Regions from separate parts of the Bacillus pacificus genome, predicted to be linked through region 3. Evidence: riboswitches for the same ligand, from Rfam matches in the RefSeq annotation. Region 3 holds a riboswitch; each other region holds the start of a gene.
What was found. A riboswitch is a leader RNA that binds a small molecule or an ion and turns the genes downstream of it on or off. The one in region 3 is predicted to bind S-adenosylmethionine.
Positions count from the first base shown of each region.

Region 1: linked by a shared signal. The riboswitch ahead of mtnW (2,3-diketo-5-methylthiopentyl-1-phosphate enolase) and the one ahead of LMD38_RS10465 (hypothetical protein) in region 3 are both predicted to bind S-adenosylmethionine.
Region 2: linked by a shared signal. The riboswitch ahead of LMD38_RS26820 (bifunctional O-acetylhomoserine aminocarboxypropyltransferase/cysteine synthase) and the one ahead of LMD38_RS10465 (hypothetical protein) in region 3 are both predicted to bind S-adenosylmethionine.
Region 4: linked by a shared signal. The riboswitch ahead of LMD38_RS24075 (cyclase family protein) and the one ahead of LMD38_RS10465 (hypothetical protein) in region 3 are both predicted to bind S-adenosylmethionine.

Region 1 covers NZ_CP086328.1:1,293,238-1,301,365, reverse strand. Annotated here, with positions in the region: gene LMD38_RS06915 (carbon-nitrogen family hydrolase) at 1-655, opposite strand, end outside; gene LMD38_RS06910 (pyridoxal phosphate-dependent aminotransferase) at 670-1,848, shown strand; SAM riboswitch class I at 1,913-2,018, shown strand; gene mtnW (2,3-diketo-5-methylthiopentyl-1-phosphate enolase) at 2,083-3,327, shown strand; gene mtnX (2-hydroxy-3-keto-5-methylthiopentenyl-1-phosphate phosphatase) at 3,324-3,983, shown strand; gene LMD38_RS06895 (methylthioribulose 1-phosphate dehydratase) at 3,980-4,618, shown strand; gene LMD38_RS06890 (1,2-dihydroxy-3-keto-5-methylthiopentene dioxygenase) at 4,596-5,108, shown strand; gene LMD38_RS06885 (hypothetical protein) at 5,413-5,688, shown strand; gene LMD38_RS06880 (DUF3909 family protein) at 5,727-6,059, opposite strand; gene LMD38_RS06875 (NAD(P)-dependent oxidoreductase) at 6,065-6,943, opposite strand; gene LMD38_RS06870 (serine hydrolase domain-containing protein) at 6,948-8,087, opposite strand.
Region 2 covers NZ_CP086328.1:5,208,118-5,216,245, reverse strand. Annotated here, with positions in the region: gene LMD38_RS26830 (homoserine dehydrogenase) at 1-475, opposite strand, end outside; gene metA (homoserine O-acetyltransferase MetA) at 617-1,522, opposite strand; gene LMD38_RS26820 (bifunctional O-acetylhomoserine aminocarboxypropyltransferase/cysteine synthase) at 1,506-2,804, opposite strand; SAM riboswitch class I at 2,897-3,002, opposite strand; gene LMD38_RS26815 (YjjG family noncanonical pyrimidine nucleotidase) at 3,274-3,969, opposite strand; gene LMD38_RS26810 (transcriptional regulator YeiL) at 4,076-4,747, shown strand; gene LMD38_RS26805 (FMN-dependent NADH-azoreductase) at 4,809-5,435, opposite strand; gene LMD38_RS26800 (response regulator) at 5,625-6,272, opposite strand; gene LMD38_RS26795 (GAF domain-containing sensor histidine kinase) at 6,293-7,864, opposite strand; gene pdxK (pyridoxine/pyridoxal/pyridoxamine kinase) at 8,000-8,128, shown strand, end outside.
Region 3 covers NZ_CP086328.1:2,001,410-2,009,537, forward strand. Annotated here, with positions in the region: gene LMD38_RS10435 (DUF4430 domain-containing protein) at 1-1,311, shown strand, start outside; gene LMD38_RS10440 (DUF4430 domain-containing protein) at 1,369-2,217, shown strand; gene LMD38_RS10445 (energy-coupling factor transporter transmembrane component T) at 2,240-3,118, shown strand; gene LMD38_RS10450 (ABC transporter ATP-binding protein) at 3,091-4,752, shown strand; gene LMD38_RS10455 (ECF transporter S component) at 4,725-5,426, shown strand; gene LMD38_RS10460 (hypothetical protein) at 5,595-5,786, opposite strand; SAM riboswitch class I at 5,909-6,007, shown strand; gene LMD38_RS10465 (hypothetical protein) at 6,108-6,365, shown strand; gene LMD38_RS10470 (SWIM zinc finger family protein) at 6,618-7,007, shown strand; gene LMD38_RS10475 (NAD(P)H-dependent oxidoreductase) at 7,030-7,605, shown strand; gene LMD38_RS10480 (group-specific protein) at 7,602-7,895, shown strand; gene LMD38_RS10485 (short-chain fatty acid transporter) at 7,996-8,128, opposite strand, start outside.
Region 4 covers NZ_CP086328.1:4,670,597-4,678,724, reverse strand. Annotated here, with positions in the region: gene LMD38_RS24100 (spore coat protein) at 216-713, shown strand; gene LMD38_RS24095 (hypothetical protein) at 734-1,183, shown strand; gene LMD38_RS24090 (LSm family protein) at 1,342-2,010, shown strand; gene LMD38_RS24085 (hypothetical protein) at 2,248-3,513, shown strand; gene LMD38_RS24080 (hypothetical protein) at 3,939-4,319, shown strand; gene LMD38_RS24075 (cyclase family protein) at 4,347-4,979, opposite strand; SAM riboswitch class I at 5,066-5,178, opposite strand; gene LMD38_RS24070 (PRK06851 family protein) at 5,328-6,437, shown strand; gene LMD38_RS24065 (nucleotidyltransferase domain-containing protein) at 6,559-7,341, shown strand; gene LMD38_RS24060 (MFS transporter) at 7,355-8,128, opposite strand, start outside.

The DNA.
Region 1 (8,128 bases), 710 kb from region 3:
ACTGGTTTTCAACTGCTCTTGCTTGTAATAGCAAACGCCAATGTGCTAAACGAACTAATGGCCATTCAGCTACAACAAATAAAACTTTTGCACCTTTAGCAGTATGAACGCGCATCCACTCCGGAAAACGAATATCATAGCAAATTGTGCCAGCGCACTCTACATCATCTAACTTAAATTCACCAGTACGATTTCCAGCGATTAAATATTTATGTTCATCCATAAGCTGAAATAAATGCACTTTACTATATTCATGGACTAGTTCTCCTTTATTCGTTACAACATACATTGTATTTGTAACACCTCGCTCCGTTTGCTTTGCTATAGAACCACCAACAATATGTACACCATATTGTTTCGACCATTCTATCAACTTTTCTTTCGTTTCCAATCCATCCCTATCTGCAATTTCAGAGAGTCTCGTTAAATCATAACCTGTTGTCCATAGTTCTGGTAAGACGATAACATCTGGTCTTTCCTTCATCGCTTCGCTTATTTTATTTTTAGCATTCTCAATATTTTTTTCTACATCTCCAAAGACAATATCCATCTGAATACATGCGACTTTCATTTTTTCAGCCCCATTCTCATTTTTTTCTTTACAAAATACTGGAAAGATTATATCATTTGTCACTAGAATTGTAACAACTTTCAAAAGAGGTGGAAAGTATGAAATCATTTCAACCTTCTGAGATAGTAACATCATTGCCAACACAATTTTTCGCTTCACTTGTTGCAAAAGTTAACAAAGTCGTTGCAGCTGGTCACGATGTTATTAATCTAGGTCAAGGTAATCCAGATCAACCAACACCGCAGCATATCGTAAAAGCTTTGCAAGATGCTGCTGAAAAGACCATTCATCATAAATATCCGCCATTTCGCGGACACGAAAGCTTAAAAGAAGCTGTAGCAACATTCTATCAACGTGAATACGGCGTAGAATTAAATTCGAAAACTGAAGTTGCTATTTTGTTTGGTGGAAAGGCTGGATTAGTAGAATTACCAGTTTGCTTTACAAACCCTGGTGATACGATTCTCGTTCCCGATCCAGGTTATCCAGATTATTTATCAGGTGTCGCTTTAGCAAAAGCAAAATTTGAAACAATGCCACTTATTGCAGAAAATAACTTTTTACCAGATTATGCGAAAATTGATGATTCTATTGCCGAGCGTGCAAAATTAATGTTTTTAAACTATCCAAATAATCCTACAGGTGCTACTGCATCAAAAGATTTTTTTGATGAAACGATTCATTTTGCCAATAAACACAATATATTAGTTGTTCATGATTTTGCTTATGGTGCTATAGGATTCGACGGTCAAAAGCCAGTTAGTTTCTTACAAGCAGACGGTGCCAAAGATACAGGAATCGAAATTTACACATTATCGAAAACTTTTAATATGGCTGGCTGGCGCATCGCTTTTGCTGTAGGGAATGAAAGTGTGATTGAAACAATCAACCTATTACAAGATCATATGTATGTTAGCATCTTCGGTGCAGTTCAAGATGCCGCCCGCGAAGCACTATTAAGTTCACAGTCTTGCGTAATAGACCTTGTAAATAGTTACGAATCTCGACGAAACGCTCTTATTTCAGCTTGTCACTCAATTGGTTGGAATGTAAACATTCCAACAGGATCATTCTTTGCATGGCTTCCTGTTCCAAAAGGATATACTTCTGAGCAATTTTCTAATATTTTACTAGAAAAAGCACATGTCGCAGTTGCTCCTGGTGTTGGATTTGGTGAGCATGGCGAAGGGTATGTCCGTGTTGGTCTCTTACATACAGAAGATAGGTTAAGAGAAGCCATTCATCGAATTGATAAATTAAATTTTTTCAAAAAGTAATTGACAACATGAAAAATATCTGACAAAATTCAGTTATCTTAAAAATTTAAACATTTCTAAATACTTCTTATCAAGAGCAGGTGGAGGGACGAGCCCGACGAAACCCGGCAACCGATCTACAATTGTAGACACGGTGCTAATTCTCGCAGCATTACGCTGACAGATAAGGAGCTGGTTGTAAAAAAACCTCTCCTTAGCTGAGAGGTTTTTTTATTTAACTAGGAGGTTATAACAATGAGCGGAATTATAGCGACATATTTAATCCATGATGATTCACATAACTTAGAAAAAAAAGCTGAGCAAATTGCACTCGGTTTAACAATTGGCTCTTGGACTCATTTGCCACATTTATTGCAAGAACAATTAAAGCAGCATAAAGGCAACGTCATTCATGTTGAGGAATTAGCTGCACATGAACATACCAATTCGTATTTACGTAAAAAAGTGAAACGCGGAATTATTAAAATCGAATATCCGTTATTAAATTTCAGTCCAGATTTACCAGCAATTTTAACGACTACATTTGGAAAGCTATCACTTGATGGCGAAGTAAAATTAATTGACTTAACTTTTTCAGACGAATTAAAAAAACAGTTTCCTGGTCCAAAATTCGGGATAGATGGTATTCGAAATCTTTTACAAGTACATGATCGTCCCCTTTTAATGAGTATTTTTAAAGGAATGATTGGACGAAATATTGGGTATTTAAAAACGCAATTACGCGATCAAGCAATTGGTGGTGTAGATATCGTAAAAGATGATGAGATATTATTCGAAAATGCATTAACACCACTTACGAAACGCATCGTATCTGGAAAAGAAGTTTTACAATCCGTATATGAAACGTACGGACATAAAACGTTATATGCCGTAAATTTAACAGGACGAACTTTTGATTTAAAAGAAAATGCGAAACGTGCAGTGCAAGCTGGAGCTGATATTCTATTATTTAACGTATTCTCTTACGGACTAGATGTACTACAATCACTTGCAGAAGATGATGAAATCCCGCTTCCTATTATGGCACACCCTGCTGTAAGTGGTGCTTATTCCGCATCCAAGTTATATGGAGTTTCATCTCCATTATTACTCGGAAAGCTACTCCGTTATGCTGGGGCTGACTTTTCATTATTCCCATCTCCATACGGAAGTGTTGCGCTAGAAAAAGAGGAAGCTCTTGCTATCTCAAAATATTTAACTGAAGGCGATTCATTTTTCAAGAAGAGCTTTTCTGTTCCGTCTGCTGGTATTCACCCTGGTTTCGTTCCCTTTATTGTACGAGATTTCGGTAAAGATGTTGTTATTAATGCTGGTGGCGGAATACATGGACATCCAAATGGGGCGCAGGGCGGCGGTAAAGCTTTCCGTGCTGCAATTGATGCTACTTTGCAAAATAAACCACTCCATGAAGTAGATGACATAAATTTGCATAGCGCACTACAAATATGGGGAAATCCCTCTCATGAGGTGAAATTATGAGTATTCAAGTATTTTGTGATTTCGATGGCACGATTACAAATAATGATAACATTATGTCCATTATGGAAAAATTTGCACCACCAGAAGCTGAAGAAGTAAAGAATAGAATTTTATCACAAGAGCTATCTATTCAAGAAGGTGTTTCTCAATTATTTCAATTCATACCTACTAATCTGCACGATGAAATTATTCAATTTTTAATAGAGACTGCTGAAATCCGTAATGGTTTTCATGAATTTATACAATTTGTAAATAAAAATAATATTTCCTTTTATGTTATATCAGGTGGAATGGATTTCTTCGTCTATCCACTCTTACAAGGACTCATTCCGAAAGAGCAAATTTACTGTAATGAAACAGATTTTTCAAATGAATACATTACGGTGAATTGGCCTCATCCTTGTGATCATAATTGTCAAAATCATTGCGGATTATGTAAATCATCACTCATCCGTAAATTAAGTAATACAAATGACTTCCATATTGTAATCGGAGATTCAATTACTGATTTACAAGCTGCGAAACAAGCGGATAAAGTGTTCGCTCGTGACTTCCTTATTACAAAATGTGAAGAAAATCATATTTCTTATACACCATTTGAATCGTTTCACGATATTCAAAACGAATTAAAACATTTGTTGGAGGTGAAATTATGAAACAACTTTTTCGTCAATGGTATGACTTAAGCGAGATAAAAAAAGAATTAACAACACGAAATTGGTTTCCAGCAACGAGTGGTAATATTTCTATAAAGGTTAGTCATGAACCACTCACTTTTCTCATTACAGCAAGTGGTAAAGATAAAACAAAAACGACTCCAGATGATTTTCTATTAGTAGATCATCTAGGGGTTCCCGTATTAGAAACTGAATTACGTCCTTCAGCAGAAACAATCTTGCATACACATATTTATAATAATACGAATGCTGGATGCGTCCTTCATGTTCATACAACCGATAACAATGTTATCACAAATTTATATAGTGATGCAGTCACACTTCAAAATCAAGAAATTATTAAAGCTCTCGATATTTGGGAAGAAGGTGCAACAATAAACATTCCTATTATCGAAAACCATGCCCATATCCCAACGCTTGGAGAAAACTTCCGCAAGCATATACAAGGAGATTCGGGGGCAGTATTAATCCGTAACCATGGTATTACCGTATGGGGCCGAGATAGCTTTGATGCAAAGAAAAGATTAGAAGCTTATGAGTTTTTATTCCAATTTCATATAAAACTATTATCAATTCAAGGAGGCGTTTCTAATGGCGCAAATTCGTATTCATGAAATAAATACTCGCATTGAAAATGAAGTGGAAGTATCAAAATTTCTACAAGAGGAAGGCGTTTTATATGAGAAATGGAATATTTCCAAACTTCCTACTCATTTAAAAGAAAATTACTCATTAACAGATGAAAACAAAGCTGAAATATTAGCTGTGTTTTCAAAAGAAATTGCTGATGTTTCATCACGCCGAGGTTATAAAGCACATGATGTAATTTCACTTTCAAATAGCACACCTAACCTTGACGAACTATTAATTAATTTCCAAAAAGAACACCATCATACTGATGATGAAGTTCGCTTTATTGTTAGTGGTCATGGCATCTTTGCCATTGAAGGAAAAGATGGGACATTCTTTGACGTTGAACTTGAGCCAGGCGATCTCATATCTGTTCCTGAAAATGCAAGACATTATTTTACCTTGCAAGATGATCGTCAAGTTGTAGCTATTCGTATTTTTGTTACAACTGAAGGCTGGGTTCCAATCTATTAAGGTAGTTAGTTGAATAAAAGGCCTTGGACCCCCTTTTCCAACCTTTTATTCACTCTACATATATACATCCTCCTATGGAACAGGCTTATTTCATTTTGAAATAAGCCTGATTTTTTATGGTTCTAACCGTATTATTCCTTCTTTTCAGTACAATCTCTCCCTTCAATTTTTCAAGTATATTTATTAATACTTTTTGAACATTTATTGAACTTTTTTTGAACTTTTTCTGAAAATTCTGTTTTATATATGATATACTACAATTAACTAAGAAGGAAAAGAAAATCGCAAACAGAGGGGGAGAATCATGAGTTTACTTATCGCACTTATACTAGGGGTTACGTGTGGAGCACTTCCTATTATTCTAGGAGCTATTATGGAAGAGTTAGAAGTTGGTGTTTTAGGTTTTGTTGCATCTTGTGTAAGCGCTTTACTTTTTGGTTTATTCGGTGCTATTCCTGTTTCAATTCTCTGTGCATTTTATATAGTACGCCATGCTCGTACAAAACAATTTGGTCCTAATCACATCGCGCAAGTGATTCCATTCCCAATCGAACGATGCCGCCGGGCTTCTAGCTTATAATTACAAAATTAAAAATAAAAGTCCTCAAATGAGGACTTTTATTTATTTTCTTCTAGAAATTGAAACAATTCTTGTAGATGCAAAGCGTCTTCACTATAGCTAACAGATACATGATATATACCATCAATCTCCGCTTCCATGTAAAGGTCAACTCCATCTCGATCATATTTCAATGCCAAATAAAATTCCATTTCTTCTAGCATCTTTTTTGAAGTTCGAATAACGTAATGCCCTTTCTCATCTCTTCCATATTCGAAATTCGGTTCAAAATCATATTTTTGTTTAAAAGCTTCTTTTTGTTTTTCATTAATTTGTATACATGTTGCTCTTTGTACAGTATCAATCATCTCATCAAATTTTTGAAGATCCATCTCATTTACCCCCTTACGTATTTTTTGTATAACACTTGTGTTCCGCTATTTTCTTCCCCATCTTTTATTAGCTCTTCATACAATTCCTTCGCCAAACTTAAACCTGGTACTTGTAATTGTAATCTTTCAGCCTCATCTAACGCGATCTTCATATCTTTCATAAAATGCTTTACATAAAAACCTGGTTCAAAATCTCCCTTTAACATTCGAGGAGCTAAATTACTTAATGACCAGCTACCTGCTGCTCCCGTTGAAATACTCTCCAATACTTTATCAGGATCTAATCCAGCCTTTTTCGCATAAGCAACAGCTTCACATACTCCAATCATGTTGGAAGCAATCGCAATTTGATTGCACATTTTTGTATGTTGTCCACTTCCAGCAGGCCCTTGCAACTGAATATTTGTTCCTAGTTTTTCAAATAACGGTAAACATCTATCATATATTTCTTTCTCTCCACCGACCATAATTGCGAGTCTTGCTTCTTTCGCACCAACGTCTCCTCCAGATACAGGTGCATCTAACGTATATACATTCTTACTTTTTCCAGTTTCATTAATACGTTTTGCCAATGTTGGTGTAGATGTCGTGAAATCAATTGCGATTGTGCCTTCATTTGCATTCTCCAAAATTCCATCTATCCCAAAGTACACTTCTTCTACATCATGTGGATACCCAACCATAGTCATTACAACATCAACTTGCTTTACTAACTCTTTCGGTGTATCACACCAATTTGCACCATCTTGCACTAAAGAGTCTGTTTTCGATTTTGTTCTATTATATACATATACTGTATGACCGTCTTGCATTAAATGACGCACCATACTTTTTCCCATTACACCAATACCAATGAAACCAATTGATACATTTTTATGTTTCATTTTCTCATCCCCTTTGTTCTAATAAATCACTTACCATCTTTCGGAAATCTTTATTAAAGTCATCATCCATACTATTTTTCACGTTTGAAAATAAAATAACAAAAGTCCCTTTTTCTTTATTAAAATTATTGAAAGTATTCCACCCAGATAGTACACCATGGTTATGAAAATAATCCGGATATATGTAAAAACTAAATGCATATTTTCGTTCTGTTGAAGGTGAAAACATCGCTTGTATACTTTGTTCAGAAAGAAGTTTCCCATTTATAATTGCTTCGTCTAATTTCTTCATATCTCCAACTGTCGTATACATCTCACCACAACCATATAGCCAATCCATGCCTACCTTCTGCGCTGGTACAAGCTCTTGATTTTTTTTCACATAACCCTTTGTGAAATTTTTATCTCCAGGTACCATATTTCCCATACCAGATTCATGCATATCTGCTTTTATAAATATATTTTCTTTTATGTAATCTCCTAAAGGTTTTTTCGATATATGTTCTATTATATAGGCAAGCACCATATAATTATAATCTGTATATCTCCAACCTGTTCCTGCAGGAAATTCTAAATTTTGACGTCCAATCCAATTCATTAACTGTAAACGGGAGGCAGCATTAACATTGCCTTTTGCGTGTTCAGGTAAACCAGAGGTATGCGTTAATAAATGATATAACGTAATATTTTTATTCTCCGGAAATGAAGGAATATATTTATTTACATTATCTTGAATATTTAGCTTCCCTTGATCCTGCAGTTGTAAAATAGATGTAGCCACAACTGTTTTCGTAATAGAACCGATACGATATTTTGTGTGAGGCGTATTTTCTATTTTATTTTGAACATCAGCATACCCATATCCTTTATTCAATATAACATGCTCTTTATCTGTTACCAAAACTGTTCCATTGAATTGCTTTCCGACTAAATATTGATCTAATTTTTGAGATATGCTAGCATAATCAATTTGCTTTTCTTTTTTTTCTTCTTCTATATTCTCTTGTACTTCTGATTCAACAGCAGGATTCACCTTAGTTGTTAATTCTTTACTTTCCTTTATATTAGGATTATAGAGAAAATAGTATACTCCTCCACAAACTACAGCACATATTGAAACTATCATCATTATTTTTTTCATCATATTGTTCCTCCATAATTCCTTCGTTCAAAATCCCCCCTACA
Region 2 (8,128 bases), 2.0 Mb from region 3:
TTACAATTCCCATTACTTTCGTAATAAGATCTGAAGAAAGTCCCTCTACGATACTTCGTAAAATCGGAATCCCTCCGGCTACACTTGCTTCATAAAACAAATCTGCTTTATTATCTTTTGCTACCGCTAAGAGTTCCGCTCCATGTAACGCCATTAAATCTTTATTGGCAGTCACAACATGCTTCCCGCTTTGTAAAGCTTGTAAAATATACGATTTTGCGTCATCAATGCCACCCATCACTTCGATGACAACATCAATATTTGGATTATCTAAAATTTCATTTGCATTTTGCGTTAATAGAGTAGAAGGTACCTCTACTTCTCTCTCTTTTTCAATATTTTGTACTAGCACTTTCGTTACTTTTACAGGACAACCTACTTGGTGTATCAGTCGCTCTTGGTGATCTGTAATGATACGAACTACACCGCTACCAACTGTCCCAAGACCTAATAAGCCAACTTGAATTTCTTTCATAATACTGTCCACCCCTCAAAAATTGTGTTTAGATGAAATTATATGAGTAAAAAATCTGAAAAACAATGTTTTTAGAACATTCGGAAAAATATAAGTTAACCACTGCAGAGAAAACGTTGCCACGTGTTACACAATCTTTTTTTATAATACATAAGGGGTTTCTTGATACACGTAATAATTTAGCCAATTAGAGAATAATAGATTTCCATGGCTTCTCCACCTTACAAGCGGCTTCTCATTTGGATTATCATGCTTAAAATAATTTTTCGGCACATCAATATTTAACCCTTTGTCACGATCTCGCTCGTATTCTTGCTTTAACGTATCACAACTATATTCACTATGACCGAGCGCAAACACTTGTCTTCCTTCTTGCCCAATAACAAGATGAACGCCCGCTTCCTCAGAGTTGGCTAATAACGTTAACTCCTTCACTTCTCTAATGTCACTCTCTCGTACTTCCGTATGACGAGAATGCGGGGCAAAAAATAACTCATCAAACCCTTGTAACAATTTCACATGTTGCTCACGAACCTCATGTTCAAATACACCAAACATTTTTTCCTTAAGAGGATACTTTTGAACACCATAATGATGATACAAACCAGCCTGTGCCCCCCAGCAAATATGAAGCGTAGATGTTACATTCGTTTTTGAATACTCCATAATACGTTTAAGCTCTTCCCAATAATCTACCTCTTCAAAAGAAAGGGTTTCAACTGGTGCTCCTGTAATAATGAGTCCATCAAATTTCTCATTCTCAATATCACGGAATGTTTTATAGAAACTCGTTAAATGTTCCTGTGCGACATTACGGGACAGGTGTGATTCCATATGAAGTAAATGTACATCTAATTGCAACGGTGTATTGCCAATTAAACGAAGTAATTGCGCTTCTGTTTCTTGCTTTGTAGGCATTAAGTTTAATATAGCAATTTTCAATGCCCGGATATCTTGTGTTTCTGCTCGCTCTTTTGTCATTACAAAAATATTTTCCTCCTGCAACACTTTGCGAGCTGGCAAATCTTTATCAATTATGATCGGCATGTTGTTTGCCTCCGACTAGCGCTGCTTCTAAATCTGCAATAATATCCGAAACATCTTCTATACCAACTGATAGACGAATTAAATCTGATGTGACGCCAGCTAAGCGCTGATCTTCAGCACTTAATTGTCTATGTGTTGTACTTGCGGGATGTATAACGCAAGTTCGCGCATCAGCCACGTGCGTTACGAGAGTTGCTAGTTTTACATTTGCGATAAATTCTTTTGCTGCTTCTAATCCTCCCTTAATGCCGAATGTTAAAACACCACTAGCACCTTTTTTCAAATACTTTTGTGCTAACGAGTAATTTTCATTACTATTTAATCCCGGATAATTCACCCATTCAATACGTTCATGATCAGCAAGCCACTTAGCAACTGCAAGAGCATTTTCACTATGACGCTCCATTCGTAAATGCAATGTTTCTAAGCCGATATTGCTAACATACGCATTAAATGGGCTCATACAGTTTCCGTAGTCTCTTAATAATTGAACACGTGCCTTCACAATATAAGCTGCTGCACCAAAATTTTGAACGTAACTTACGCCGTGATAACTTGGATCCGGTTCAACTAGTTCAGGATATTTCCCGTTTGTCCAATCGAAGTTCCCTCCGTCAATAACAATGCCACCTAACGAACTTGCATGACCATCAATATATTTCGTCGTAGAATGAACGATAATATTTGCTCCATGTTCAAATGCTTGGCATAAATAAGGAGTTGCTAATGTATTATCCACGATAAAAGGTACTTCCAACTCTTTCGCTGCATCTGAAAGTTCTTTGAAATTTAAAACGTTCATCGCCGGATTTCCTAGCGATTCTGCATAAACGAGTTTCGTCTTATCATTAGCAAGGGCCACAATTTCATCAGCAGTTAAATTCGGATTAAAGAATGTAACATCGATACCAAGCTTACGCAAACTCACTCCAAATAAATTAAACGTCCCGCCATAAACTGTGGAAGAACAAAGCAAGTGGTCTCCGCTACTACAAATGTTTAAAACAGCAAGCATAATAGCAGCCTGCCCAGAAGCCGTTGCAACAGCTCCTACGCCACCCTCTAAATCTGCTAGCTTTTGCTCAAATGCAGCTAAAGTAGGATTTCCAATACGCGTATATATATATCCTTCTGCCTCTAAATTAAATAAGGCTGCTAAATCATCCGAAGTATCGTATTTATACGTTGTACTTTGATAAAGCGGTAAAACACGCGGTTCACCATTCTTTGGCGTATAGCCACCTTGCACGCAAATTGTTCCTTTCCCCCATGATTCTCCCATCTCTTATTCTCCTTTCTTTTATACAAAATAAAAAACTGCCCCTTTCCTGAAAACAAGAAAGGAGCAGTTTGAAAACACGCTCTAAAGGCTCTTTCTTATCTCTCAGGGTTTATTACCTGCAGGATTTGGCACAATTCCGTTATACGGCTGTTGCCAAGGTTTCATCGGGCCTGTCCCTCCACCTTTTCTTGATAAGACTATGCAATTACCGTTGATTTTATAGCAATAATTTCCTAATGTCAATCAGTTTTTCTGAATGTTCTAAATTAACTACAAGGAATTTAATGTACATAACAAAAGAAATATATTCTATATTCATTTGAAAAAGACCTTTTAAAACCTTCACTTAATTTACTATTACAAACGATTCGAGCAGGTGCTATCGGAAATGCATTTCTACTTCCAAAACATAATGAAACTACCAATAAAAAATAGGCAGTAGAGACGAAAGTTCCACTGCCTATTCTCATTACACATGTTGCTTCAATAACGCGTATAACTCTTCAAAATTTTGCACTTCATATGTTGGCACAATCTCGCTATTATTACATTTCTTTTCTGGATTAAACCAACAAGTATCAATTCCCGCTACATATCCACCTTTCATATCAGCGCTTAACGAATCCCCAATAATGAGCCCTTCTTCAGGAACAAAGTTAGGGATCCTTTCAAAAACATAATCAAAATACTCTTTCATCGGCTTTTGATAACCTGTATCTTCAGAAACGAAAATATCTTGAAACAAGGCATGTAACCCTGCATTACGTAATCGTTTATCTTGCGTCTTAGAAATACCGTTTGTCACTATATATAAATCGTACTCACTTTGAATTTGATTTATAAATTGTAAAGCACCTTCCATGAGCTGATTTCCTTCTTCTAAGTAACTGCGATAATTATTTTCGAATAATATCCCATCTACTTCTTCCCCGTATTCTTTAAACAAAATTGAAAATCGTGTATTTACAACTTCATCACGACTTATTTCACCTTCTTCAAAAGCAGTCCAAAGACTTTTATTAATTTTTTTATATTGCGCTTCAATTTCGCTAGTTAGAAACATCCCTTTCTCTTCAAAAAGCATACGTAATGCCGATTTTTCTGCCTTTTGAAAGTCTAACAATGTATCATCTACATCGAATAATAATGTTTTATATTTTTTCATAAGCCCTTCACACTCTCTTTTCTACAAAAACAAATTTACGTAAATCGTATCATTCTTTCTTGTAAAAATAATAGGAGATATCTCATACTAAACATGAGGTGAAAACATGAAAGTCAGCAGAAATAGCGAAGAAATCTCTCATTACATACAAACTTACAATTTCCATACTCTTTTTTCTTTTGATATCTTACCGTATGCTGAACTACATTCCTTTCAGAAAAGAGAAAAGATATGTAATGAAGGGGTCGATGTTCCTTATCTTTATTACTTAATTGCTGGGAAAGCAAAAATATATATGAGTCACAAAAACGGAAAGGTCTCTTTGATTAACTTTATTCAGGCACCTTCGTTCATTGGGGAATTAGGATTAATTGGCGTAGAATCTATTACGAAAACGGTGGAAGTAATTGAAGATTGTATATGCTTAGCGCTTCCTCTTAAGGATTGTCAGCATCTTTTGTTACAAGATGCTACCTTTCTACAGAAACTATGCAAATTTATCGGTGAGAAAACCATTACCCGAACAGAAAGTTATGCTAAAAATAATAGTTATCCGTTCGAAAATCGATTAGCGGCGTTTATTCTATTAACAGAACAAAATAACAGTTATATAGAAAAACATACCGAGGTTTCGGAATACTTAAATGTTAGCTACCGTCACCTTTTATATGTATTAAACCAATTTTGCCAACAAAATTACTTACGGAAAGATGGAAGAACCTATTACATACAAGATCGAATTCAGTTAGAAAAACTAGCTGACGAACTTAAAATATAAAAAAGTAGCATTAACGTTTATCTGTTAATGCTACTTTTTTGAGTGACGATTTTATTTTCAATTAAAATTTACTTGCTACTTTAGCTGCTTCTTCAAGACCAGCTGCAATGATTTCTTCTGCTTTATCTGGGAATTGATTATGTCCTTCAATAACTACTGTTTCCATGTTTGTTGCACCGAAGAAGCCCATCATGCTTGCTACATATTTAACAGCCATTTCTACTTCAGCTGCTGGACCTTCAGAATATACACCGCCGCGCGCGTTTAATAATGCAATCTTCTTATCACCAATTAAACCAACTGGGCCTTCTGGCGTATATTTAAATGTTTTACCAGCTCGGTTTAAATAGTCAATATATGTGTGTAATACTGCTGGAATCGTTAAGTTCCATAATGGGAAACCGAAAACGACTTTATCAGCTTCTAGGAATTGATTTAAATACTTATCAGCAACTGCTACTGCTTTTGCTTCCTCTTCAGTTAAATCAAATCCTTTACCTGCTTTGAATGTACCATTAATCATATCTACGCCTACATATGGTAATTCTTCTTTATATAAATCAAGTTCTACTACTGTATCATTTGGATGTGCTTCTTTATAGTTCGCTAAAAATGCCTCGTATAATTTCACACTAACTGCTTGTTCCGCTGGGCGGTTGTTTGCTTTTACAAATAAAACTGTTGCCATTGTTTTTCCTCCTACTACTCACTCTTATGTTGTTATATGCTTTTAAAAAGGTATCCCTTGTAATTGTTGTTTTGTTGCTTACAAACATATTTTATCTTTATATCAAGACAATTTCGTCCTCACATAGACGTATTTTTCCATAAAAAAAGTCCACCTTCTAAAGGCGAACTAGGTCTTACGACTTTCGTCTTATACAACTCCATTTTTCACTGCATATAATGCCGCTTGCGTACGATCAGATAAATTCAACTTACTCAAAATACTACTTACATGAGCTTTTACCGTTTTTTCTGTAATAACTAAAACAGAAGCGATTTCTTTATTACTCATCCCTTTCGCTAATAGCTGCAATACTTCATTTTCTCTCGCTGTTAGCACATCCACTTGAATAGAAGGCTCTTCTTCTTTTTCTTCTACAGGTAATGTTTGAGAGAGAAGAGCATTTGCTATATCAGGATGTAATTGAATATTACCTTTATATGCACTTCGAATAGCCTCAACAAGCTGATCCGGTTCTACATCTTTTAAAATATACCCGCTTGCTCCAGCCCTTAATGCTGGTAACACATGCGCCTGATCAGAAAAGCTAGTTAATACAATTACTTTCACATCTGGATATTCTTTTTTAATACACGCTGTCGCCTCAACACCATCCATTTCGGGCATATATAAATCCATTAGCACAACATCAGGATTCGTCTCCCCTACTTTTATTAGTGCCTCTTTCCCATTGCTTGCTTCTCCAACTAACTCTATATCTTCCTGTGTACTTAAGAAAAATGCTAATCCTTTTAAAACGACTGTATGATCATCCACTAACAATACTTTTATTTTCACAAACTTCCCTCATTTTCACATCATAATGGTACGTTTACTTTTACACTTGTTCTTTTTTTATCACTTACAACTTTAATTGTTCCACCGATTAATTCTACTCTTTCGCGCATCGTAGTCATGCCAAGTGATTTCTTCTCTTTTATATCCTTTTCTACAAAGCCGTTTCCTTGATCTACTATTTCTAATGATACATTCTTCTCCGTCACTTTGAAATAAATCGTCGCTTCTCTAACATTCGCATGCTTACTTACATTATTTAAAGCTTCTTGTCCAATTCTCCATAGCGCTTCCTCTACTACACGTGGTAAATCACGGACACCTGTAACTTGTTCCCGAATTTTCAATCCCAAACTTTCACCATATTGCTTTAAAGCTGGTAATAACCCTTTCTCTAAACCCGCTGGACGTAGTTGCCAAATTAACGTCCTCATTTCTTTTAAAGCTCCTTGCGCTAGTTCACGCATATCATGCAAAGATCGATCCACTTTTTCATTTTGACCTTTTAAAACTGCCTCAGCGCCTTTTGTCATAAAGGTTAACGAAAATAGCTTTTGTGAGACGGAATCATGTAAATCCCTTGCTAACCGATTTCTTTCTTCCATTCGTACAAGTTCACGCCGTTGCTCATTTAACCTTAAATTTTCTATCACGAAGGAAATATGATTTGTAATTGCTTGAAGTACATCTATCGTATTCACATCAAATTCACCATTATTTGAACTAACACATAAAACACCAAATATGTGCGTTTGAATCTGTATTGGTGTAGCAATAACCGTCCTATTAGAGGCTACCTTATGACTGACTTGATGATTTAATAAAATAGGTTCACCTTTTTCTAATGCTTCTTTCGCTGCTTTTTTTATATCCTCTTGCAATTCTTCCTGGCAATAAGATGCCCGCAAGGATAATTCTTTCTCTTCCCTAATAAAGAATGCGACTTGATTCCACTGAAACACTTCACCTAATTGATCTACAACTTTTTCAGGCAATATATTAAATTGATGAATCGTTCTTAAAACTTGAATGAACCGTTCTAATTTCACATAATAATGTGCTCTTCGCTTTTCATTTTCATATAACTTTGCTCGTTTTAAAGCCGTTCCAATTTGGAAGGCAACTGATTGAAGCAATACTAATTCTTCTTCTGAAAAATGTGTTTTACCTGGGCTTGCCACATTTAACAAACCAAATTTTTCTCCTCCAGCCTTTAAAGGAACCGTAGCATGATGAAGAATTCCTTCTGTATCTCCCCAATTATATTCAATTGCATTATTAATTCTTTTACATTCAATAATATTAACAGCTCGTTCTAATTTTCCATCAACAAAGCCACGTAAACACCAACATTCCCCTTCACACATCGGACGTTTGTTTTCATATGTAAGTGCCTCTGGTAATTGATAATCAATTAATTTTGTATACCTACCATCTTCATCCGCAAGAAATATCCATCCTGTCGTTAAACCTGTTACACTCAGCAATTTTTCTAGTACTGCTTGCAATACATGATATGTATCATTTGATGTATTTAATGTTTCTGCAATCTCTTTTAATATAACTAATTCATTTGTACGATTCTCTTGAAACATAATTCGTCTCCTACATACAAGATTTTACATAGTTCCTAACATAAATCATCTACTTTTCACTTTGTACTTATTCGTAACATTGATATAATGGTGAAAACATAGTTTTCATTATATCACCTGAGGGGGCTTTTCATAATGACATTAAATAAAGCACTTACTATCGCTGGTTCTGACACAAGTGGCGGTGCTGGTATACAAGCAGATTTAAAAACATTCCAAGAACTTGGTGTGTACGGAATGACATCTCTTACGACAATCGTAACG
Region 3 (8,128 bases):
GATGATCCAAAACAAGAAAAACCAAAAGAACCAAAGACGGATGATCCAAAACAAGAAAAGCCAGAAGAACCAAAAACGGATGATCCAAAACAAGAAAAGCCAGAAGAACCGAAGACGGATGATCCAAAACAGGAAAATCCGGATGGAACAAAAACACCAGAACAACCAAAGCAAGAGAACATTCAAATTCCAGTAGCACAAGTAAATGACGCGATCTCTAAGACGTCTGAAAAGATGTTACAAGATGGAATTGAAAGTGATTGGGTAGCGCTAGGTCTTTCTCGTTCTGGAAAGAATATACCAATCGAGGCGAAATTAAATTATGTTAAGGCTGTAACTGAAAAGGTAGAAAAGCGCGTTAATCGTTTTTCAGCGACAGATTTAGCTAGAACGATTATTATGATGAATGCAATGAATGCAGACCCAAAAATGGTAGGCGAACATAATTTAGTTCAAAAATTGTACGAATCAGATAAAGTGAATTCTGTTACAGGTTATACATTTGCTTTACTTGCATTTGATACGAAAAAATATGAAATTCCAGTAGATTCAAAATGGAATCGAGTTGCTTTAGTAGATGCACTTTTAAACGCGCAACATACAGATGGCGGCTGGACTTATGATAGCGCAAGCAGTAAAGATAGTGCTAGTAGCGTTGATGTAACAGGTATGGTTTTATCAGCATTAGCTCCTTATCAAGACCGAGCAGATGTGAAACCAGCAGTGCAAAAGGCTGTCGCATACTTATATAATGAACAACTAGAAAATGGCGGTTTCTCTGCTGATGGACAAGAGAATTCTAATAGTGCTGCGCAAGCTATTATTGGATTATCCCTTGTGAAAGATGTAGATCAAAACCGTCTTCATAAGGCAGTGCAAAATCTATTGTCATATCAACTTCCAAATGGTGAATTTAAATGGTTACCAGGCGATCAAACCGGTAGCGGAATGGCAACAGAGCAAGCATTATTAGCTTTACTTCAGTTTAAAGACCTTGGAAAATCGATTTATGACTGGTCAACGGAATCTGTTATTGAAATCGATAAGAAACCAAATGTAGACTCAGAAAATGTTGTAGTAGAAAAAGAAGTTACTGAACAACCAGAAGAACAAAAACAAGTACAACAAGAAACGAAAGATGACAATTTAAAAGTTGTTGTTGATAACGAACCGGTTAAACATAAAAAATCCGGAAACGGTAGCACATTACCAAAAACAGGAGCATCTTCTCATAGTGCAGCGACAGAAGTAGGTATGGGTGTATTATGTATTGCTTCTGCATATGTATTATGGAGACGTAAAGCAGCTTAACAAAAATTAGGAGCAATTATTTGCTCCTAATTTTTAATATGAAAGGTGAGAGGCAACATGAGTAAGATGAAATGGTTTATTTCTTTACTGCTTTCACTTGGGCTACTTGCCGGATGTGAAGAGGCAGCGGTAAAGCCTGAGAAGAAAGTAGAACCGAAGCAAGAAGAAGTAGCAAAACAAGAAGAGAAAAAAGATGAAGCGAAGCCGGAAGAAAAACCGGAGGAAAAACAAGCTGAACAAGAGCAAAATAAGCAAGACGAACAGAAAGAAAAGCAAGAGCAAAAAGTAGAAGAGAAGCCGAAAGAAGAAAAGCCACAAGCACAACCGGAAGTAAAGAAAGAAGAAAAAACGCAGGAACAGCCTGTCGCTACTAAGCAACCAGAACAACAAAAAGCACAAGAAGAGAAACAACAAGAGAAACAACAAGAGCAACAACCGAAAGCGCAAGAAGTAAAAGAAGAAGCAAAGGTTGTGAATCAGCCGAAGGAAACACCGAAGCAGGAGCAAAAAGTTGATCCGAATAAAGAGGAGAAAACGATACCGACTCCGCACGTCCCAAATTCTGAACGACGAAAACCAGACCCGGTTCCACCACCAAAACCACAAGCAAAACAAGTTACGATCTCAGTAAAAGGTAATGAAGGATATTTATTAGGTGCAAAAAAGGTGGATGTACAAGACGGCGATACTGTTTATAAAGTATTGCAGCGTACAGGTTTAGATGTGGATGCAAGTGGATCTAAAGGCGATGTTTACGTAAAAGGTATTAATGATTTATATGAAAAAGATATTACCGCTACTAGTGGATGGAAATATCGTGTGAACGGGGCATTTCCAAATCATAGTGCAGGTGTAGTAACAGTTAAACCAGGAGATACAATCGAGTGGGTGTATGTATTAAAATAAGAAAGGCATTTGGTAAAGGACTATGAAAATAAGTTTTTCTTCTTTACATCCTTTTGTGAATTTTTCCTATTATATCGGGGTGATGATACTATGTATGATGTGTCTTCATCCTCTTTTTTTAATTGGAGCAATTCTATTAATCGTTATAATCAATGTGATGCAAGGGAATAGCGACAAGATAAGAAAGATGTTACCGAGTACAATTGTATTCTTTTTTATGGTCATTTTATTTAATTCGTTATTCACGCATAGAGGCCGAACTACGTTATTTTGGTTAGGTGATAGCCGCATTAAGCTTGAGGCAATTATGTTTGGAGTAGTAATGGGGTTATTACTAGTTGCGATTATGTTTACGTTTGCTTCGTATAATGATATTATTACAAGTCATAAATTTTTATATTTATTTTCTAGAATTTCACCGAAAGTAGCATTGTTAACGATGATTACGGTGAGGTTTGTTCCTTTGTTTATGAGGCGATTACAGAAAATAACACTCTTCCAAAAGACGAAAGGTGTACAGGTAGATGCAGGTTCCATTGTGGAACGTGTGAAAAATGGTATGCAACTATTGCAAGTATTATTAATTTGTTCATTAGAAGATGCATTACAAACGGCAGATTCTATGCAAGCTCGTGGATTTGGTGTAACGAAACGTACGACTTATATTCGGTATAGAATGGAAAGATGCGATTGGTATACGCTCAGTTATTTAAGCATTCTATTTATAGCTGCTATTATATGTAGTAATTATGGCGGAGGAAAATTGATTATTTATCCGAAAGTCGAATCGATTTTATTTCAGCAGTTCGATGGGATGATGTTTGTCGTATTTACGATGTTTATTAGTTTACCAATTATAATGGAAGGACGGGAATGGATATGGTGGCGCATGCAGAAATAAACAATTTATCATTTGTATATGCTGATGAAAACGAAAAAGCGTTACAGCATATTTCTCTTTCTGTTCAAAAAGGAGAGTTTATTGTACTTGCTGGAGGATCAGGATCCGGGAAGACGACTTTATTAAAACATTTAAAAAAAGAATTACTTCCAATTGGTAAGCGTACTGGGGATACATATTATGATGGTACTTTATTAGAAAATGTACCGGACTTGTTATCTGCCCAAGAAATTGGCATGGTATTTCAAAATCCAGAAAATCAGCTCGTAATGGATACGGTCATTCAAGAATTAGCATTTTCTTTAGAAAATATCGGATTACCATCACATATTATTCAAAAAAGAATAGCCGAGCTTATTAGCTTCTTAGGATTCCAAGATTTATTGCACCAATCTGTTCATACGTTATCTGGCGGGCAGAAGCAACTTGTCAATTTAGCTGCCGTATTAGTTATGCAGCCGAAGTTACTATTATTAGATGAACCAACTGCGCAGTTAGATCCAATTGCTGCGAAAGAGTTTTTAGGGTTGTTAAAGCGTATTAATGAAGAACTTGGCATTACGATCGTTTTAAGTGAACATCGTTTAGATGAGGTAATACCACTTGCTACGCGCGTTATTTGTATGAGTAACGGCCAAATCGTGTATGACGGTAGTCCGAAAACAGTTGTAGCAAATATGTGGGAAGTAGAAGGATTTCGTCCATTTATTCCACAAATCCCAAGATTGTTTTTAGAGTGGAATGCGAAAGATATACCATTTACAGTGCGAGAAGCACAAATGAAAATGAATGATTTTTCAGCGATATCATATGTAAATGAGCCAATAGTACAAAGGGAAAAGCAAGAAGTCATTTTAAGTGCAGAGCATATTTCGTTTCAATATGAAAAGAATAGTCCGCTCATTTTACGAGATTTAACAGTATCGATTGAAAAAGGAAAATGGGTAGCTCTCGTTGGAAAAAATGGCACAGGGAAGTCTACACTGCTAACGATTTTAGCGGGATTACAAAAAGCGAGAAGAGGGAAAGTAAAGTGGAATGGGAAAGTGATACATAAAATTGATTCGAAAGAACGATTTAAAAGTATCGGGTATGTATCGCAGCATCCATATTATCATTTTACATTTGATACAGTGTGGGACGAGGTGTATGAACGAGCGCGTGAATTATACGGAGAACAAGGAAAAGAAATAGCAGAACAGCAGCTTAAAAAGTTTTGGCTATATGCACTTAAAGAACGCCATCCGCATGATTGTAGCGGGGGAGAGCAACAATTACTTGCATTATGTACGACGTTATTGTCAAAGCCGACTTTATTATTACTGGATGAACCGACAAAAGGACTAGATCCGTGGAAGAAAGAAAGGGTAGGAGAGTTATTTAGGAAACTGCAAAAAGAAGGGACAACAATTGTAATGGCAACGCATGATATTGAGTTTGCAGCGAAATACGTGGATCAATGTATGATGTTATTTGATGGAGCAGTCATTATGAATGATGCACCGAAAGAATTTTTTAGTGGCAACTTCTTTTATACAACCTCTATCAATCGATTTATTCGAAAAGAATTGCCATATGCATTAACGTGGGAGGATGTGTACGAAGCGTGTCCAAACGATATGTTGCATTCATAATATGTATTTTTGCAGTGATGATAGGTACATTACTTTTTACTACACTTATCATGGACGGTTATTACATGTTAAGTAGTTTGTTTTTATTAGTTGTTATTATGTTACCTTTCTATATCCGTTTTGAAAAGAAGGCGTTTGTTTCACGTGAAATTGTTCTCGTTGCTGTGTTAGCAGCAATTGCAGCAGTGAGTCGTGTACCATTTTCTCTTTTACCAAGTGTACAGCCGACTTCTTTTGTCATTATTGTTTCTGCAATTGTGTTTGGAAGTGAAACTGGTTTTATGATTGGTGCAACAGCGGCTATCGTATCTAACATTTTTTTAGGACAAGGTCCGTGGACGCCGTGGCAAATGTTTTCATGGGGTATGATTGGCTTTATAGCTGGATTATTGCGGAATACGTTTTTAATGAAAAAGCTATGGGGAAGACTTCTATACGGATTGTTTGTTGGATTTTTATTTGGCTGGATTATGAATTTCTGGGGGCTTCTCGGTTTTATACGAGAGGCGACATGGGAAACAGTCATTTCGTATTATATCGCAAGTTTTTATTTCGATTTGAGCCATGCGATTTCAAATGTTGTGTTCTTACTACTATTTAGTACGTCTTGGATTACGATTCTTACAAGATTTAAAAAGAAATATGGCATATTGGATAAGCATAACATGGTATAGAAAAGCATACTCATATAAGGTAGGGTCGCGACTTACATATTCGTTTGCCTCTTTCATGCTTCTTACATATTGTAAGGAGCATTTTTCTGTATATTTTTTAATTATAACGGCAATAATTATGAAGTATGCCATTTGAAAAAACTTCCCACCTTATGATGGGAAGTTTTTTCACTCTTGTTCTAAAATGTGAACGGTGTAATCGCAGCGTTGAATAGCTTGTTCGATCGCATAAAGAGATTGCTCAATACGAGCGCGATTAAAATCTTTTTCAACAGTCTGTAGTGCTTCTTCTAAACAATGTTTTGCTTCTTGTAACGATTGAAAAGAATCTTGTACATATCCACGAGCATTTTGATGCATTTCATAATCCTCCTTGCATACTCATATATGTATAGTATGAACAGTAAAGAAGAAAATATAATTCGTTATATTTGTTTGACAATTAAAATGAAATTACGTATAGTAAGAATTAAGTGAATATTTTCTTATCCAGAGAGGTGGAGGGACTGGCCCGATGAAACCCAGCAACCGCGATGCAGGTGCTAATTCCAGCAGAACAAATTTGTTCTGGGAGATAAGATGAAGATATATACGTAACTTCTTCTTATCGGAGAGGTTTTTTTATTGCAAAAAAACCGATTACGAAAATTTATATTAAGAAGAAAGGGGTTGCGCATTGCTGTGACACTCGAAAAATACGTAAAACTGCGTAGTACAGTTTATGAATATATGATAGAGCAAGATAAGCCAATATCATTGTTAGATATTCAAGAACATATCGTTTCGCATCATGAAGGAAAATTCACGAAAAAGATGTTACATCAATTTTATTTATCAAGATTATTAGATGAACTGAAACTGGATGGGAAAATTACATTAGCTGATGAATATCTCTATGCTGAAAAAGGGGTATTTTATAAGGCGAGAAAAGGGAGCTAAGCTCTCTTTTTTTGAAGTATGTAGAGTAAAAGACTGCTTAAGCAGCCTGATACAGGGAATGGTGTTGAGTGTGTAGTGTCAAAAATTGAATGTGCCTGAAAGAGGCAATTCATATCGGCTGCAAATGAAAAGAGACACCTTCGCCGAATAGGTGTCAGTCGTTTTGTCATATAGACTTGCTATTTGACAGTTATTAGAATAACATGCAGTGGCTCTAGAAGTCAAAAGGGAATTAAAGGAAGAGGTGTTGTTATGTACGCTTATTTAATAAAAGAACTATATAGGTATATCCCGAAACACATTATTGATAGAGGGTATGAATATTATGAAGATGGACATGTAGAAGATGTAGAAATACATAATAATAAAGTATTTGCATTTGTGACTGGTAATGCAGGGAATTATGAAGTAGTGATTGAACTCGATGATTTTTCAGAAAGTAGTTGTGAGTGTCCATATGAAAATTATTGTAAACATATGGCGGCGGTTGTTTATGATATTCAAAGTGCTGGCGAGAGTACGGTTAAATCGGAATTGCAAGGTTTAGAAAAAGAAGAGTTACTTATAGTATTAAACCGGTTGTTACAAAGTTCAAAAAACGTGCAAATTGTAGAGAAGATGTTAAAGAAGGGGAAACTTTAACTTATGAGGGAGTTGTTTTGTAGTGAATGTACTAATTGTATACGCTCATCCTAGTCCTTCAAGCTTTAACGCGGCGATTTTAGAGCATGTGCAAAAAGGATTGCAAGAAACTAATCATTCGGTTACAGTACTTGATTTATATAAAGAACAATTTGATCCCGTCCTTGTCTTTAATGAAGAGAAGAAAAGACGTGATTTAGTAAATGAAGAGGAAACAGCCCGGTATAGAACATTAGTAGAAGAAGCAGATATGCTTCTATTCATCTATCCGATATGGTGGTGGGGGATGCCAGCTATTTTAAAAGGATTTATTGATCGCATTTTCGTAGCTGGATTTGCTTATAAATATGAAGGGGCCCTGCCGAAAGGCTTATTGAAAGGTAAGAAGGCTTGGGTAATTAATACGTTAGACTCACCGTTATGGTACGTCGCATTACTATATCGATCAGCGGATTGGATTATAATGAAGAGAGGTGTTTTACGTTTTTGCGGCATTCGCGATATAAAACGGTCAGTATTTCAATCTGTGAAAACGAGTAAACGAGAGAAGCGGGAAAAGTGGTTATTACAAATAGAAGAAAAGGCTCGTACACTATGAATGAAATGGAACGTATTATAAAGTGTTGCGGGGATGACAACGAACTTTTGCGAACGTATATTACATGTTTACTTCAACTGAAGGAATGTAGTGAAACATTTGGGCAAATTCAAATAGAGTTAAGAAATGACTACTTGATAAGAGGAATTTGTGAAAGAGAAGTTGATGAGGTAGTAATGGGAAGTAAAGAATATGAAACATATTTTCTTCCAAAAGCGTTACAGTGGAATTTTTTGAGGGAACATCCACACCTGATCGGAAAAATTTGCGAAGACTTTTTTGCATTTTAGTCATTACATCTTACGGAGATAGAGTGGGAAACGATTATAAATTGCGTGGGAAATAAGAGATTTATTATATAAAAAAGCTAGTATAAAACTAGCTTTTCGTTTAAATAAATAAGAAACATAGACTTATGATAAATCCTGCATATAGTAAGTTCACGACGCAAAATCCCATAATATCACGAGCGCCTAAACCAGCTATTGCCAATGCCGGTAATGCCCAGAAAGGTTGAATTAAA
Region 4 (8,128 bases), 2.6 Mb from region 3:
TGAAGATATGCAGAAATGTATCTTCATAAGGGATTTTTTGTTTAAAGATATTAAAGCATAAGGAGTTGTTAGCCTTTCTTCAAATTTTGATAGGTAGTAGTCTACCATGTTAAAAGCATATTTTTTCTAGCTAGGACAAACATAGAGAACGTAACCTGTACAGATACATATACTATCAGTGCAAAAGCTTATAAATTAATGGAAGGGGTTTTCTCGTGAGTTTATTTCATTGTGATTTCTTGGAAGATTTAATTGGATCTTTTGTGAGAGTAAACAGGGGTGGTCCAGAATCTCAAAAAGGAACAATAGTCGCAGTATGTTCGGATTACTTTGTATTAAAGAATGAAAAAGGAGAGCTCTATTACTATCAGATTCGTCATCTGAAAAGCGTTACAAAAAATGTGAAAGATTGTAAAGCAGATGATTGTGGATGGTTGGAATGTGAGTGTGAAGGTGACTTTGAAAAGCTACTTCAAAGCTTCAAATATCGTTGGGTGAAAATTAATCGTGGTGGCCCAGAGAAAGTTGAAGGTATCTTACAAGATGTTTCTTGTGAGTTTGTGACATTAATTGTAAAAGAAGAAGTTATATTAGTTGCAGTACCTCATATTAAGAGTGTCACAGTAGCGTGCGAAGAGAGCGAAGAAAGTAATAATGAAAGCTGTTGTTCAGGTCGAGAGCGCGCACAAAGACCATCAAGTAGAGGAAGATAATAAGAAAGGAGGATATGAATTTGGAGAGTGTATTATGCTGTGAGCAAATTAAGTGCTTAGTTGGTGAGACTGTAAAAGTAAATCTTCGTGGCCCAGAGAGTCGAGTAGGGGTACTTGTATCGTTAGGAAGAGATTACCTTACATTACAACTCCCTCTTGGTGAATTAGTATATTACCAATTGAAACACGTGAAGAGTCTAGTTAAGAAAGTGAAAGAAAGTAAATGTGACGATTGCTATGTTTCATGTTTCTGCTCTGATGATGATACTTTTGTCGATGTATTATGTGACTTGAAGTATAAGTGGGTAAAGATTAATCGTGGCGGCCCAGAGTGTGTAGAAGGCTTATTAAGTGAAGTGCATGAGGAATGTATTACACTAGTAAACTGTGATGAGGTCATTTATATCATTAATTATCATATTAAGAGTGTGAGTCAAGTAGTTAAATGTAAAAAGAATGAAGATGAATAATGTTTAATAAATAAGAGGGGCATTATGAGGGAAAGAGAAGAACAATTTCTTATTTCGATAGTATGAAAAGGAATTACTTACTATTAAGACAGAACTTTGCCCTGATTATTTTTTTACCGAAGACAGGAAAGAAGAAATTTATAGGAAGGAGGATATAGATGAATGAGTTGAATAAAAATATTGGAGAAAATATATATATTAAATTAATCGGTGAAAAAAGATTTAAAGGTGTATTAATAGACGTAGGAAATGATATCGTTGTTCTTTACAATGGACAAGACTACGTATATATATCTTTATATCATGTACAACATTATAAAATTTTACGACCACATGATGAAGAAGTAGCAAAACCAGATGTTGATTCTGTCATTAAGAGAGAATCTCCTTCAATTTCTTTGAGGAAAGTATTAAGTACCTCTAAAGGGATTTTTACAGAAATTTATGTAGCTGGAAATGCTCCAATACATGGATATGTTACAAGTGTAATGAACGATTATATCGTTTTTTATAGCCCGGTTTATAAAACAGTGTATATATCTTTAAAGCATTTGAAATGGTTAATTCCGTATAAAGAAAATCAAGTGCCTTATGCCCTCAATAAAAATGAACTCCCCGTGAATCCATTAAATATTACGTTAGCTCGAACTTTTGAAGAACAGCTTATTAAAATGGCTGGCAAAATCATGGTGTTCGATTTAGGTGAGGAATCTAATAAAATCGGAAAGATGGCAAAAATTGATGAAGGTCATATTGAAATATTAAAGGCGCGTGATGCGAAAATGTATGTAAATATTCAACATGTAAAATCTGTCCATTGTCCGTAAGTTAATTGAAAGGGCTGGCTTTTTCTTTTATATGTAGAAGAAAAGGTCGAGCCTATTTGTTTAGATCGATTTGAATATGAGGGAAAAAATGAATTGAATATAAATATGTTAGTATGACTGTTGAAGAGGAAATTTTGTGCGAAATTATAAAGAATATGTACGAGCTATCTTTTGATGTATTCAATTTATTTTTTTGAGGGAGAACTGCTTAACTAATATATTAAAGGGGTTTTGTTGGTGGAGCAGTTTCCAAATTCGTTATCGATTACATTACTTGGCAGTGCTGGTGGAGCAGCAAAAGCAGTTTTAGCGATTTTAAATCAAGCGATAGTAAATGAAAAAGACCCGATTTATGAAGTGATAAAGAATGTTACATTTTATTTGGTTGATATAAAACAAAAAGATAGGACGTATTATGACGAGTTGTTTCCAAATTTGAAAGATCAATTGTTTTTATCCGAAATAGACCTCCAAGATGTAGTGACATTTAAAAAGCATTTAAAAGAAAGTAGTACGAGCGTTGTTATTGATGTTTCGGGGGCAGATACGATCAGAGTATTAAGCTGTTGTAATGAACTTGGAATTTGTTATATTAATTCAGCTTTGGAAAACGAGGCAGTAGATCAGGACGATAGTTTAATCGGCTTTCAGCTTACGGAAAGATATACGAGATTTGAGAAGGAAAAAGATAAATTTACAAATACAAAAGCAATTATAGGCTCAGGTATGAATCCAGGTGTCGTTCAATGGATGGTTGTTGAACTTATGAAGGAACGCCCGAATGAAAAGCCAAGAGCATGCTATATAGTAGAACATGATACGTCATTTTTGAATGATACAGCACTTATAAAGCCTCATACACTGTATGCTTCATGGGCAGTAGAGCGATTTCTAGATGAAGCGATATGGAGTTATCCGATGTATATGAGTCATCATCGTCCTCTTTACTTTTATGAAGATGTATATGCTTCAGAGTATAAAGTAAAGTTGGGAGAGAAAGAGTTTTATGGTTGTTTGATGCCGCATGAGGAAGTTTTAATTTTAGGGAAAAACTTTAACATGGAAGTAGGGTTTCTTTATCGAATTAACGAGTATACAACAAATATAATTAGACAGAATTTAGATAAGGTAGAAGATCTATGGAATTGGAATCGTAAAGTATTTAATCCAGCTGAAGAAGAGATTGCGGGCGAGGATCTAGTCGGTGTATTACTCGTTTATGAAAATAGCGAGACCTATATGTATAACGTGATGAATAGCAGTCAAGTTTTTCATAAATATAAAACGAATGCGACATACTTCCAAGTAGGATGTGGCATTTATGCTGGCTTGTGTAGTTTACTGTTCGATAACTTTAAACAAGGTGCCTATTATGTAGAGGAATTATTACTAAATACAGAAAGTAAGTACGGAGAATATTTGAATTTATATATGAATGATTTTGTAGTTGGTGGAAATGACTTTACGGATGGATTGCTACATGATCGAGTAAGGTGGATATAAATTGTGATGAAAAGGAAGGGGAAATCTCCTTCCTTTTCGCGTTATAAACGTACATATTGTCCTGAAAGTAATTTCCTTATCATTTAATGAGATAATATGTAGAGTTTTTGTATTGATCATGAGGAGTAGCAAGGAAGTATTGCGATTCAAAGTAGCGGAGAGCTAGGAATGAAAGTGGAGATTTTTTTACCGATAGCATAATGCGCTAGAAGAAAATATTTTTCAGAAAAGTGTTCTTGTTGCGTAAATATAAACATTTTATAAAATGTTTCGAGAAGGGTTTTTTTTATAAAATACTTCGTTTATAATGGAGGAAAATATCGACATGAGATTTGTTATTCATGTAACGGTTCGGTAGTGTTAGAAAAAGAAGGGGTGCACGCGCATCCTTTTTTCTATGCAGATATTATGAAAGAGGTGGTATGATGGAATTAACATTAAATTCGACTGTATGCTTGCACACGATTCAATTTCGAAAAGAGCAAAAGAATTATATTGTAAAAGATACAATTACAGGAGAAAAATATGAAATGCCGCCACTTTGGATTGATGCATTGGCAATGATGCGTGACGGTTTTTTATTAGGGGAAATTGAGGAGAAATTAAAAGAAGAGTATCCGGAAGAAGAAATAAATATGTTAGCATTTACGAGGCAACTGTTAGAGCTAGAGCTTGTCGGAATGGTCGATGGGGAAGAAATAGCTTGTACAAAGAAGAAAGAGAAAGATTATTTAGCTTGGTTACGTCCTCGCGTTGAGCAATTCTTTCTTAGTTTAAATAAAAGAAATAGAAGCAAAGGTCAATGATGATCTTTGCTTTTTTGTATAGTTTGTTTAAAAAATTACAGCGAATGCTCTTGCGAAAGCACCGTCGCTATTTTTAATTTTTAAAGGTGCTGCTGAGAAAAAGAAACGTTTCGCATTAATGGCATCTAAGTTTGTTAAGTTTTCGATTAAATAAATATTATTCCCAAGTAGTATGTGATGAATCGGTGATGTTTCTGTCGTTACCTCGTCAGGAGAAATGAAATCTAAACCGACAGATTTTACTTTTAATTGAACTAATTCTTCAGCTAATTCTTCGGAAAGATAAAAGGCTTCTTGTTCATACGCTTCTGTATTCCATTTATTAGATAGGTTGGAATGGAAAATGACAATATCACCTTCTTTTATGTCAGCATTGTGTAATACTTCTTTAGGTAGTTTTCGTTCTTGTACATGAGTTACATCAATAAGAACAGCTTCACCTACAAATTGATCTAGGGGCAATTGATCAATAGTCGTTGCGCCTGAAATGAAATGAGCAGGAGCATCACAATGTGTACCAACATGAACGACAGAATGAAAATCTGTAACTTGATATCCTGTCTCTTCAACACTTGTAATGGCTTCTAAATTGATTTTTGGTGTTCCAGGAAATTGAGACATATTGTTTTCAAATGTTTGGGATAGGTCAATTACTTTCACTTTAAATACCTCCAAGTATATATTTTGAAATATAAAAAACTCACCTTTCATAATCAAGAAAGATGAGTTTTGCACACAATAGTTACGTTTTATCTTTCAAAATGCAATGCATTTTGCAGGAATTAGCACCTATTCAGTTTGTATAAACTGAGGTTGCTGGGCTTCAAAGGGCCGGTCCCTCTGCCTCTCTTGATAAAGGTATATTCAATTTAAAGTTCGGAATTTTCGTGATAATAAAATTGTAATTCATTTCCTTTTTCTGTGCAACACAAAATAGGTATTCACCCAAATAAAGTTGCTCGCATATTGTAGCTTATGTAAATAGAATGCTGCGAAGGAGTGAGTGCAGTGACAGGGAAGGTATTGAATTATTATGCTGGTGGAAATACAGCTAGAGGATTTCATAATTTATATGAAGAGAATTTAAAAGGACTAAACAGATTATTTATTTTAAAGGGTGGACCTGGAACGGGAAAATCTTCTTTAATTAAGGTAATAGGTCGTGAATGGGTTGAAAAGGGATATGATATTGAATTTTTACACTGTTCTTCTGATAATAAATCGGTTGATGGTGTCATTATCCCGAAGTTAAAAGTAGGAATTGTTGATGGAACATCACCGCATGTTATTGAGCCAAAAATGCCAGGAGTTGTCGAGGAGTATATTAATTTAGGAATTGCTTGGGATTCAGATAAGTTAAGAAAGCAGAAAGTGGAAATTGAACGATTTGTTTCAGAAGCAAGCAAAGCTTTTCAAGCTGCTTACGCTCGTTTTAACGAGGCATTAGTTATACATGATGAGTGGGAGAAAATATATATTAGTAATATTGATTTTAATAAAGCGAACGAACTAACCGAGCAGCTCATTCAGAAATTATTTACAGATAAAGTTGGGAAACAATCGCTTGTGAAACATCGGTTTTTAGGAGCAGCTACACCGAAAGGAGCAGTTGATTTTGTTCCTAACTTAACAGAAGGATTACCACATCGTTATTTTATAAAAGGACGCCCAGGTTCTGGGAAATCAACAATGCTCAAAAAATTAGCTAAGGTAGCAGAAGAAAAAGGATTTGAAGTTGAAGTATATCATTGTGGGTTTGATCCAAATAGTCTTGATATGGTTATCGTAAGAGAATTAGGGTTTGCGATTTTCGATAGCACCGCACCACATGAATATTTTCCGAGCCGTGAAGGTGATGAAATTATAGATATGTATGCCCTTATTGTAACACCAGGGACGGATGAGAAGTATGCGGAGGAAATTCGTGACGTCTCTATTCAATATAAAGCAAAAATGAATGAGGCGATGTCTTTTTTAGCGAAAGCGAAATCAGTTCGTGATAAATTAGAACGAATTTATATTGCTGCTATGGATTTTTCAAAAGTAGATGCATACAAAGAGGAGATTCAAAAAGAGTTTGAACGAATTGCGGTTAGTGTAACTGAAAAGAACAAGTAAAAAATAACGAATTTTGACAGGCTGTCGGAAATTTTCTGACAGCTATTTTAGTATGTAGTAAACTTAGTAATATATTTGTCGAATTTCCAAGGAAATAATCAAAAAATAGAGAGGGTATGAAATGAGAGAGAAAATTAAGTTGGAGTTAGAACGAATTGAGAAAGAAAATGATGTGAAAATTTTATTCGCTGTGGAGTCAGGGAGTCGTGCATGGGGATTTCCATCAAAAGATAGTGATTATGATGTTAGATTCGTTTATATGCACCCGGTAGAATGGTATTTATCCATTCATGATAAACGAGATGTAATTGAGTATCCGATTAGTGATGATTTAGATATAAGCGGATGGGATATAAAAAAAGCGTTACAACTATTTGCAAAGTCAAACCCAGCTTTACTCGAATGGATTCGATCACCCATTTTTTATTCGAAAAACTCTAATTTTCCAGAAAAGCTTCAGCAAATGAGTGAAAAGAATTTTGATCCAAAAGCAACGATATACCATTACCTACATATGGCTTCAAAAAATTATCGTGAATTTTTGCAAGGTGAGAATGTAAAATTGAAAAAGTACTTTTATGTATTGCGTCCTATTTTGGCTTGTAAGTGGCTAGAGGAGAAAATAACTTTGCCTCCTGTAGAATTCGATCGATTAATTACAGAATTATCAATAGAGCGTAGCGTATTAGATGAAATTGAACGGTTGTTAATAAAGAAAAAGGCAGGTACTGAATTAGATGTTGGATTGAAAATTGAGGTGTTGAATCAATTTTTAGAAGAACAAATTCATTACTATCAGCAATACGTAAAAGGAATTGAAAAGGGATTAGGGATCGATATTGAGAGTTTAAATACATTGTTTCGAGATATGTTGTTTGCGGTATACGAAAAAGAGCACAAGTAAGTTTGTGCTCTTTTTATTTTGTAGGAATAAAGAAAACAGATATAGCTGCAAGAAGACCTGCAAATGAGAATAAGTAAAAATTCCATGCTAAGTCATATTGCATTGTCATAATAATACCGACAAGAATAGGACCAGTAATTGCGCCAACTCGGCCAAGTCCAAGTCCCCAGCCTAAGGAAGTAGCTCGGATATGTGATGGGAAGTATTGTGTTACATATGCATTTAATATTTGAGTAATGCCAACTGATCCAATTCCAGCAAGACCAATTAAAAGATAGATGATTGTAACAGATGGTTTAATTGTTAATAGTCCAATACATATAGCTGCCATAAGATAGGAGATGCTAATAACAATTTTAGCTCCTATACGATCGGCGATTGCTCCAGCAAATAATGCACCGATAGCGGCAGTAATATTTAGCATAAGTAGGAATGATAAACTAGATCCAAGAGGGTATCCTGCCTGTCGCATCATCTGAGGTAACCAAGTATTTAAACCGTATATTAAAAACATACCCATTATATAAGTGATCCAAAAGAGCAGCGTTGCTTTTCTGTATTCTTTTGAGAATAAAGTAAGAAATCCATTTCTCTTTCGCATATTAGATGAGGGTTGATGAGTTTCATCTTTCACATAGAATTCAATTTGAAAACGATTAAGGATTTGGTCAACTTCTTTTTGGCGATTACGTGATAATAAAAATTGAATGGATTCAGGTAAATAACGAATAATGAAAGGAATAAGGAGTAGTGGAATCATTCCGATGCCAAACATAGTTCTCCATCC